2 regions of the Bradyrhizobium sp. BRP23 genome follow, and region 2 is predicted to be linked to the other one. Evidence: predicted binding sites of a transcription regulator. Region 2 holds the regulator's gene; the other holds the start of a gene.
What was found. The regulator HrcA, encoded in region 2, represses chaperone genes, less so after heat shock. The targets are predictions, from matches to a motif close to GTTAGCACTCNCNNNNNGNGAGTGCTAAC.

Region 1 (4,336 bases), on a different contig from region 2:
GACGCTTGCCCGGGGCCAAGGCTGCCTATCGCCAGCTCCTGCAGATCGCGCCCAATCAATTCATCGCGCTGCATATGCTCGGCGCGTTGGAGTCCGATGCTGGGAATTATCAGCAGGCCGAGAGCCTGCTGAGCCGGGCGGTTGTCGTCGATCCGCGATCGGCCGAAGCCCATATGAGCCTGGGCGTCGCGCTGAACGGGCTGAAACGTCACAATGATGCCCGCGAGAGCTATCGCAAGGCGCTCGCCTTGCGGCCCAACTACGCCCTCGCTCTCTCCAATCTCGGGAACGCGAGCGCGGCCCTGGATCGCTACCAGGAAGCGCTCGACAGCTACGATCGGGCGCTCGCCGTCGACGCAAACCTCGCCGAAGCCCACAACGGCCGCGGCTCCACGCTCTGCCATCTGCGCAACTACGACAAGGCTCTTGCAAGCCTGAACCGCGCGCTCGCGATCAAGCCCGACTATGCGGCGGCGCTGGCGAACCGCGCCGTGGCACTCCGGGAGCTGCAGCGATTCGACGAGGCCATGGCGGATTGCAACCGGGCAATCGCCCTCGCCCCTGACGACGTGAACGGATGGCTTTGGCGCGCCAATGTCTTGCTTCAGACCCGGCAGGTGGCCCAGGCACTATCCGATTGCGAGAAGGCGCTCGCGATCGCGCCCGATTCCGATCAGGCTCATCTGGTGCTGGGCCTTTGTCTTGCCGGACTCGGCCGGGTCGACGAAGCCCTCGCCAGTTTCGACAGAGCCCTCGATATCAGGCCCGATCTCGAGAGCGCGATCTCGAGCAAGATCTTCACGCTCGATTTTGTGCCGGACGCCAGCGTCGAGCGGCATCAGCAGGCGCGACGCGTATGGTGGGAGCGGATCGGCGCGAAAATCGCTTCAGAAGCGGCGGCACCGCATGACAACGGCCGCGATCCGGATCGCCGCCTGGTGCTTGGCTACGTCTCGTCGGACTTCAACGCGCATTCGGCTGCGTTCATCTTCAAGCCCGTCCTGCAACACCATGACCGCGCCCAGTTCGAGATCGTGTGCTACTCGTGCTCGGCGAAAGTGGACGCGACGACACGCGAATTTCAAGGCATCGCCGATCGCTGGCGTGACGCCTCGCAATGGAGCGACGATCGCCTCGCCGCCCAGATTCGCGACGATCGCATCGATATCCTGATCGATCTGTCCGGCCATACCAGAGGAAACCGCCTCGGCATATTTGCGCGCAAGCCGGCACCGATCCAGGCGCACGGCTGGGGCCATGGCACCGGCACCGGGTTGCCGACAATCGACTATCTGTTCTCGGATCCGGTCGGGATTCCGCACGACGTTCGGCATCTGTTTGCAGAGACGGTGGTCGACCTGCCGTGCTTCGTGACGCTGGCGCCGCTGCCGGCCGGGATTGCGCGAGCCGCAACGCCGGCGCTCTCGAACGGCTTCGTCACCTTCGGTGTCTTCAACCGCATCAGCAAGATCTCGGACGAGGCCGCGGCAGTCTGGTCCAGGATCCTCGAACGGGTGCCGGGCTCGCGACTGTTGATCAAGGACGTGGCGCTCGACGACCGGCTGGTCCGCGACGAGCTGCTGGCGCGATTTGCGGCTTGCCGATTGCCGGCCGAACGCGTGGATCTGCTCGGGGCCACCTTGCGGGACGAGCATCTGGCATCGTTCAATCGCATCGATATTGCTCTCGATCCGTTTCCGCAGAACGGCGGCGTCAGCACATGGGAAGCCCTGCAGATGGGTGTGCCCGTGGTGGCGAAGCTCGGCAACAGCCTGCCCGGCCGCGCCGCCGGCGCCATCCTCACCGCGCTTGGCCTGCCGGACTGGGTCGCCGACAGCGAGGAGGCCTATGTCGAGATCGCGGCCAGCCGCGCGGCCGAGACCGGCGAGCTCGACAAATTGCGCCGCGAACTGCCCGCAACGATCAACGCCGCGGCCGCGGGCAACCCCATCTCATATGCACGCGCGGTGGACGCGGCCTATCGCGCGATGTGGACGCGTTATTGCAGCGGCGGCGTCTGATTGCGTGATCTCGTTGGGTGGATTAGCCGAAGGCGTAATCCACCGTTTCTGTTTCGGCACGCGGAGAGAAACGAGGTGGATTACGCCAGCGGCAGCGCGTCGCGCCGCCGCAGGCTAATCCACCCTTGCGGCCTCAATGCAGGCGGAACACGCCGTCGACGGCGCGGAGCTCGGCCGGCTTGATCAGCTTGGAATGCGCCACCGTCACCGAATGGAGGGGGCCGTCGAGCTTCTCCTGCCAGAACGCCAGGAAATCGGTCAGCGCGGGGAATTTCGGAAACATGTCGTAGTTCTGCCAGACATAGGTCTGGAGCAGCGAGGGATGATCCGGCATCCGATAAAGAATTTGTGCCGTCGTCAGCCCGTAGCCCAGCATCTGTTTCCGGAATTCCTCGGAAACGCCCCCAACGCGCAGTCCCATGCCAAACCTCCTTTGCAGGAGCGCATTCGGCGAGTGGCTTGGTCCGTGCCCCGGGGAGCCACCCGGAAACGATGCGCTCACATGAGAGAAATGTGACGCAAACTGACAACTCATCTCAAGCCCAAAAGTTTAACAAGCTGTTGAAATTCAATGCTTTAGCAGCAGAGACGACTCCGTGCTAATACGGTCACGGCTGCCCGGTTAACGATGGCGAGGGGTTTCTGGCAGTCCGCGCTTTCGGCTGCTAATTTTTCTGCTACAAACCCTTGCTCCCGCAAAATTCCTGTCCTATTTCAGGCTCGCTCGTGCTAGCACTCACGGGCAACGATTGCTAACAATCTCAAAACCTCAACCCGAGCAATTGCTTAGGAGGACTGCATGAAATTCCGTCCGCTTCACGACCGCGTCGTGGTCAAGCGCATCGACGCCGAAGAGAAGACCGCTGGCGGCATCATCATTCCCGACACTGCCAAGGAAAAGCCCTCCCAGGGCGAAGTCGTCGCCGTTGGCCCCGGTGGCCGCGACGAAGCTGGCAAGCTGATCCCGATCGACCTGAAGGTCGGCGACCGCGTGCTGTTCGGCAAGTGGTCCGGCACCGAGGTCAAGATCGACGGCCAGGACCTGCTGATCATGAAGGAGAGCGACGTGATGGGCGTTCTCGAAGTCAGCGAGTCCAAGAAGAAGGCGGCTTAAGAGCCCCTCTCCTCCCCTCCAGTCAAACTCACCTAAGGAAAACTCCAGATGGCAGCCAAAGAAGTCAAATTCTCGGTTGAAGCGCGCGACAAGATGCTGCGCGGCGTCGACGTTCTCGCCAATGCGGTGAAGGTCACGCTCGGTCCGAAGGGCCGCAACGTTGTGCTCGACAAGTCGTTCGGCGCTCCCCGCATCACCAAGGACGGCGTCACCGTCGCCAAGGAGATCGAGCTCGACGACAAGTTCGAGAACATGGGCGCGCAGATGGTGCGCGAAGTCGCCTCCAAGTCCGCTGACGCGGCCGGCGACGGCACCACCACCGCCACCGTGCTCGCCCAGGCGATCGTGAAGGAAGGCGCCAAGTCGGTCGCCGCCGGCATGAACCCGATGGACCTCAAGCGCGGCATCGACCTCGCGGTCGAAGCCGTCGTGGCCGACCTCGAGAAGAACTCGAAGAAGGTCACCTCGAACGACGAGATCGCCCAGGTCGGCACCATCTCGGCCAACGGCGATGCCGAAATCGGCAAGTTCCTCGCCGACGCCATGAAGAAGGTCGGCAACGAGGGCGTCATCACCGTCGAGGAAGCCAAGTCGCTCGAGACCGAGCTCGACGTGGTCGAGGGCATGCAGTTCGACCGCGGCTACATCTCGCCCTACTTCGTCACCAACGCCGACAAGATGCGCGTTGAGATGGACGACGCCTACATCCTCATCAACGAGAAGAAGCTCTCCTCGCTGAACGAGCTGCTGCCGCTGCTCGAGGCCGTGGTGCAGACCGGCAAGCCGCTGGTCATCGTCGCCGAGGACGTCGAAGGCGAAGCGCTTGCGACCCTCGTCGTGAACCGCCTGCGCGGCGGCCTCAAGGTCGCGGCCGTCAAGGCTCCGGGCTTCGGCGATCGCCGCAAGGCCATGCTGCAGGACATCGCGATCCTGACCGGCGGCCAGGCGATCTCGGAAGACCTCGGCATCAAGCTCGAGAACGTCACGCTCAACATGCTCGGTCGCGCCAAGAAGGTGATGATCGACAAGGAGAACACCACGATCGTCAACGGCGCCGGCAAGAAGGCCGACATCGAGGCGCGCGTGGCGCAGATCAAGGCGCAGATCGAGGAGACCACCTCGGACTACGACCGTGAGAAGCTCCAGGAGCGTCTCGCCAAGCTCGCGGGCGGCGTCGCGGTGATCCGCGTCGGCGGCGCGA
Region 2 (4,336 bases):
GATGCTGGTCATCTCGCCGAAGGTGCGGCTGTGCCCGTCCGGCAGGAACATCGGGTCGTAGCCGAAGCCGGCTGTGCCGCGCGGTGGCCAGATCAGCGTGCCGTCGACGCGCGCCTCGACCTCCTCGCGATGATCGTCGGGCCAGGCCACACAAAGCGCCGAGACGAAGTGGGCTTTGCGCTTGTCCGGCGTGGTGGCGCCGCGCTCCTGCAGCAGGCGCTCGATCTGCGCCATCGCCGCGTTGAAATCCTTGGTCGGGCCGGCCCAGCGCGCGCTGTAGATTCCCGGCGCACCGTCGAGTGCGTCGACGACGATGCCGGAATCGTCGGCGAAGGAGGGCAGCTTGGTCGCCTCCGCCGCGGCGATCGCCTTGATCGCGGCGTTGCTGCGGAAATCGTTGCCGGTTTCCTCGGGCTCGTCTAGGCCGAGCTCGCCGGCCGACACCGCCTCGATCCCGTACGGCGCGAGCAGCTCCCTCATCTCGGCGAGCTTGCCGGGATTGTGGGTGGCGATGACGAGCTTGTCGGTGATTCGGCGGTGCATGGGCCTATTGACTACGCCACGGCCAGTTTCTGCAAGTCCACCAGACGCGCAATGCCCTTCTGCGCCAGGGCGATCAGCTTCAGGAACTCGTCCTGCGTGAACGGCTCGCCTTCCGCGGTGCCCTGCACCTCGATGATGCGGCCATCGCCGGTCATGACGAAATTGGCGTCGGTCTCGGCTTCCGAATCCTCGGCATAGTCGAGATCGAGCACCGGCGTGCCGTTGTAGATGCCGCAGGAGATCGCGGCGACGTTGTCGCGCATCACGTTGGCCTTCACCATGTTGCGCGCCTTCATCCAGTTGAGGCAATCGGCAAGCGCGACCCAGGCGCCAGTGATCGAGGCCGTGCGCGTGCCGCCGTCGGCCTGGAGCACGTCGCAATCGACCGTGATCTGGCGCTCGCCAAGAGCTTCGAGATCGACGATGGTGCGAAGCGAGCGGCCGATCAGGCGCTGGATCTCGACGGTGCGGCCGCTCTGCTTGCCGGCGGAGGCCTCGCGGCGGGTGCGTTCGGAGGTCGCGCGCGGCAGCATGCCGTATTCGGCGGTGACCCAGCCGCGGCCCTGCCCCTTCAGCCACGGCGGCAGGCGATCCTCCAGTGTGGCGGTGACCAGCACATGGGTGTCGCCGAATTTAACGAGGCACGAGCCTTCCGCATATTTGACCACGCCGCGCTCCAGCGTCACGGGGCGCAATTCGTCGGGCGCACGGCGGCTTGGCCGCATGGGAAATCTCCAAAACTCACGGGAATAGGCTGTTCGCGGTGCTTGTAGGTGGGGCGGGGGTGGGCGGCAAGGGCTTATTCACCCCCTGACCGTCGGCCTGCAAACGCAACGCTTGTCAGACGCGGCCCGGATGGACAAATTATAAGGATCCGAGAGGAGTTACCGTCTGTGGCCCATCACGATCCGATCCATCTGATCGCGCCGCGCGCAGGCCTTGCCCAGCTCAACGAGCGTTCCCGCGACATCTTTCGTCAAATTGTCGAAAGCTATCTCGCGACCGGTGAGCCGGTCGGCTCGCGCAACATTTCCCGCCTGATTGCGATGCCGCTGTCGCCGGCATCTGTGCGCAACGTCATGGCCGATCTGGAACAGCTCGGCCTGATCTATGCCCCGCACACCTCCGCCGGCCGGCTGCCGACGGAACTGGGCCTGCGCTTCTTCGTCGATGCCCTGATGCAGGTCGGCGACCTCAACGAGGCCGAGCGGCAGGCGATCCAGAGCCAGCTCTCGTCCGTCGGCGAGGCGCAATCGGTCGAGGCGGCGCTGGACCAGGCCTTGATGCGGCTCTCCGGCCTGACCCGGGCCGCCGCCGTCGTGCTGACGCCGAAATCCAACGCGCGGCTGAAGCACATCGAATTCGTCCGCCTGGAACCGGAAAAAGCGCTGGTTATCCTGGTCGGCGAAGACGGCCAGGTTGAAAACCGCGTGTTGACGCTGCCGCCCGGAGTTCCCTCTTCGGCGCTGACAGAGGCCGGCAATTTCCTCAATGCGCGGATCCGGGGCCGGACCTTGGCCGAAGCGCGGCTCGAGCTCGAGACCGCACTCGGCGAGGCCCGTGCCGAGCTCGATCAGCTGACACAGAAAGTGATCTCGGCCGGCATCGCCAGCTGGTCCGGCGGCGAGAGCGAGGACCGTCAGCTCATCGTCCGCGGCCACGCCAATCTGCTCGAAGATCTGCACGCGCTGGAGGATCTGGAGCGGGTTCGCCTGTTGTTCGACGACCTCGAGACCAAGCGCGGCGTGATCGATCTGCTCGGCCGGGCCGAGACCGCCGAAGGCGTGCGCATCTTCATCGGCAGTGAGAACAAGCTGTTCTCGCTGTCGGGGTCGTCCACCATCATCTCGCCCTATCGGGATGCCGCCGGCCACATCGTCGGCGTTCTCGGCGTGATCGGCCCGACGCGGCTGAATTATGCCCGCGTGATCCCGACCGTGGACTACGCCGCCCGCATCGTCAGCCGCCTGTTGGGGGGCTGACCGGCCTTTCTGCCGATCACGGGCGCTTGATTTTCGCGGGCTTAAGCACGATATCCGGGCCAACATCCCTGAAACGAGTTCGAGATCAGAGCCGATGACCGAGCAAGACCGGCAACCCCAAGACACGACTGCAGCGACCGGCGAGCCCGTGGTGTCGAAACCCTACATCATGCCCGACGATCCCGAGCCGGGTTCGGTCGAAACCCTGCAAAAGGAAGCGGCTGAAGCGCGCGACCGCATGCTGCGGACGCTGGCCGAGATGGAGAATTTGCGCAAGCGCACCGCCAAGGAAGTCGCCGACGCCCGCCTCTACGGCATCACCGGCTTCGCGCGCGACGTGCTCGACATCGCCGACAATCTCCAGCGCGCACTCGATGCCGTTCCGGCGGAGGCGCGTGCTGCGGCCGATCCCGGCCTGGTCTCGTTGATCGAGGGCGTCGAGCTCACGGAGCGCGCGCTGCTCAACGCGCTGGAAAAACACGGCGTGAAGAAGCTGGATCCTCAGGGCCAGAAGTTCGACCCGAACTTCCACCAGGCAATGTACGAAGTGCCTGACGCGTCGGTGCCGTCGGGCACCGTGGTGCAGATCATGCAGGCCGGCTACACCATCGGTGACCGCGTGCTGCGCCCGGCGCTGGTCGGCGTCGCCAAGGGCGGCGCGAAGACTGCGCCCGCGGCGAACAACAACGAATCGAGCAGCGCGGCGAACTGAGTGTTGGCGTCATTCCGGGGCTCGACGAAGTCGAGAACCCGGAATCCATTGAACAACAGGACAACCGCACAATGGATTCTCAGGTGCGCAAATTGCGCACCATAGCCGCGCTGAAGCGCGCCCCGGAATGACGGAAGATGTCGCCCCGCCTACGCGCTCACCGCGATATCCGCGGACTGAATCCGCTTCACGCCCGCCTTGGCCATGTCGGCCCAGGCCTTGGCGAGCGAGCCCTGCGTGTCGATGCCGCGGCAGGCGTCTTCCACCACATAGACCTCGAAGCCGGCCTTGCGCCCGTCGAGCGCGGTCCAGGCGACGCAGAAGTCTGTCGCAAGACCAGCGACGAAGACGCGCTTGATCTTGCGGCCCCTCAAGTAGCCGGCGAGTCCGGTCGAAGTCTTGCCATCGGCCTCGAGGAAGGCCGAATAGCTGTCGACGTTCTTGTGAAATCCCTTGCGGATGATGAGCTCGGCGTGCGGGATCGACAGGTCCTTCGACAGCGCCGCGCCTTCGGTGCCCTGCACGCAATGGTCCGGCCACAGCACCTGCTTGCCGTAGGGCAGATCGACGGTCTCGAACGGCTTCTTGCCGGAATGGACCGACGCAAACGAAACGTGGCCCGGCGTGTGCCAGTCCTGCGTCAGCACCACGTTCGCGAATGCCTTCGAGATCTTGTTGATGACCGGCACCACCTGCTCGCCTTCCTTCACCGCGAGGCTGCCGCCGGGCAGGAAGCAGTTCTGCACGTCGATCACGAGCAACGCGGACGCTTCGTCCGGCTTGATCGGTGCGGCCGCGAACAGCGCGATTGGCGCGAGCGTAGCCAGCGCCGTCGTTCCAAGCATTGCCAAGACCTGTCGCCGAACCAGCATGTCTACCTCCCCTCCAGGATGATCCAACGGAAGGAAGCCTAGTTCCGTTCGTATACGAACAGAAGCCTGAAAATGCAGCCGGGCTTGATGAGCGGTTGGGCTCTCGGCCCCAACATTATCGTCATCCCGGGGCGCGCAAAGCGCGAGCCCGGGATCCATAACCACAGGAAGGAGTGTGGCGACAACTCTTCGTCGGCGCTGCATCCGCCTGCAACCGTGAGATCGCG

Region 1: a site for HrcA is predicted at 2,750-2,778, ahead of I6F24_RS05210 (co-chaperone GroES). Genes of this name have one in related genera too.

What each region holds. Positions count from the first base shown of each region.
Region 1 covers NZ_JADYVW010000002.1:191,557-195,892, reverse strand. Annotated here, with positions in the region: gene I6F24_RS05220 (tetratricopeptide repeat protein) at 1-2,021, shown strand, start outside; gene I6F24_RS05215 (usg protein) at 2,155-2,442, opposite strand; gene I6F24_RS05210 (co-chaperone GroES) at 2,821-3,135, shown strand; gene groL (chaperonin GroEL) at 3,184-4,336, shown strand, end outside.
Region 2 covers NZ_JADYVW010000015.1:154,097-158,432, forward strand. Annotated here, with positions in the region: gene rdgB (RdgB/HAM1 family non-canonical purine NTP pyrophosphatase) at 1-543, opposite strand, end outside; gene rph (ribonuclease PH) at 555-1,268, opposite strand; gene hrcA (heat-inducible transcriptional repressor HrcA) at 1,437-2,525, shown strand; gene grpE (nucleotide exchange factor GrpE) at 2,620-3,237, shown strand; gene pncA (bifunctional nicotinamidase/pyrazinamidase) at 3,387-4,109, opposite strand.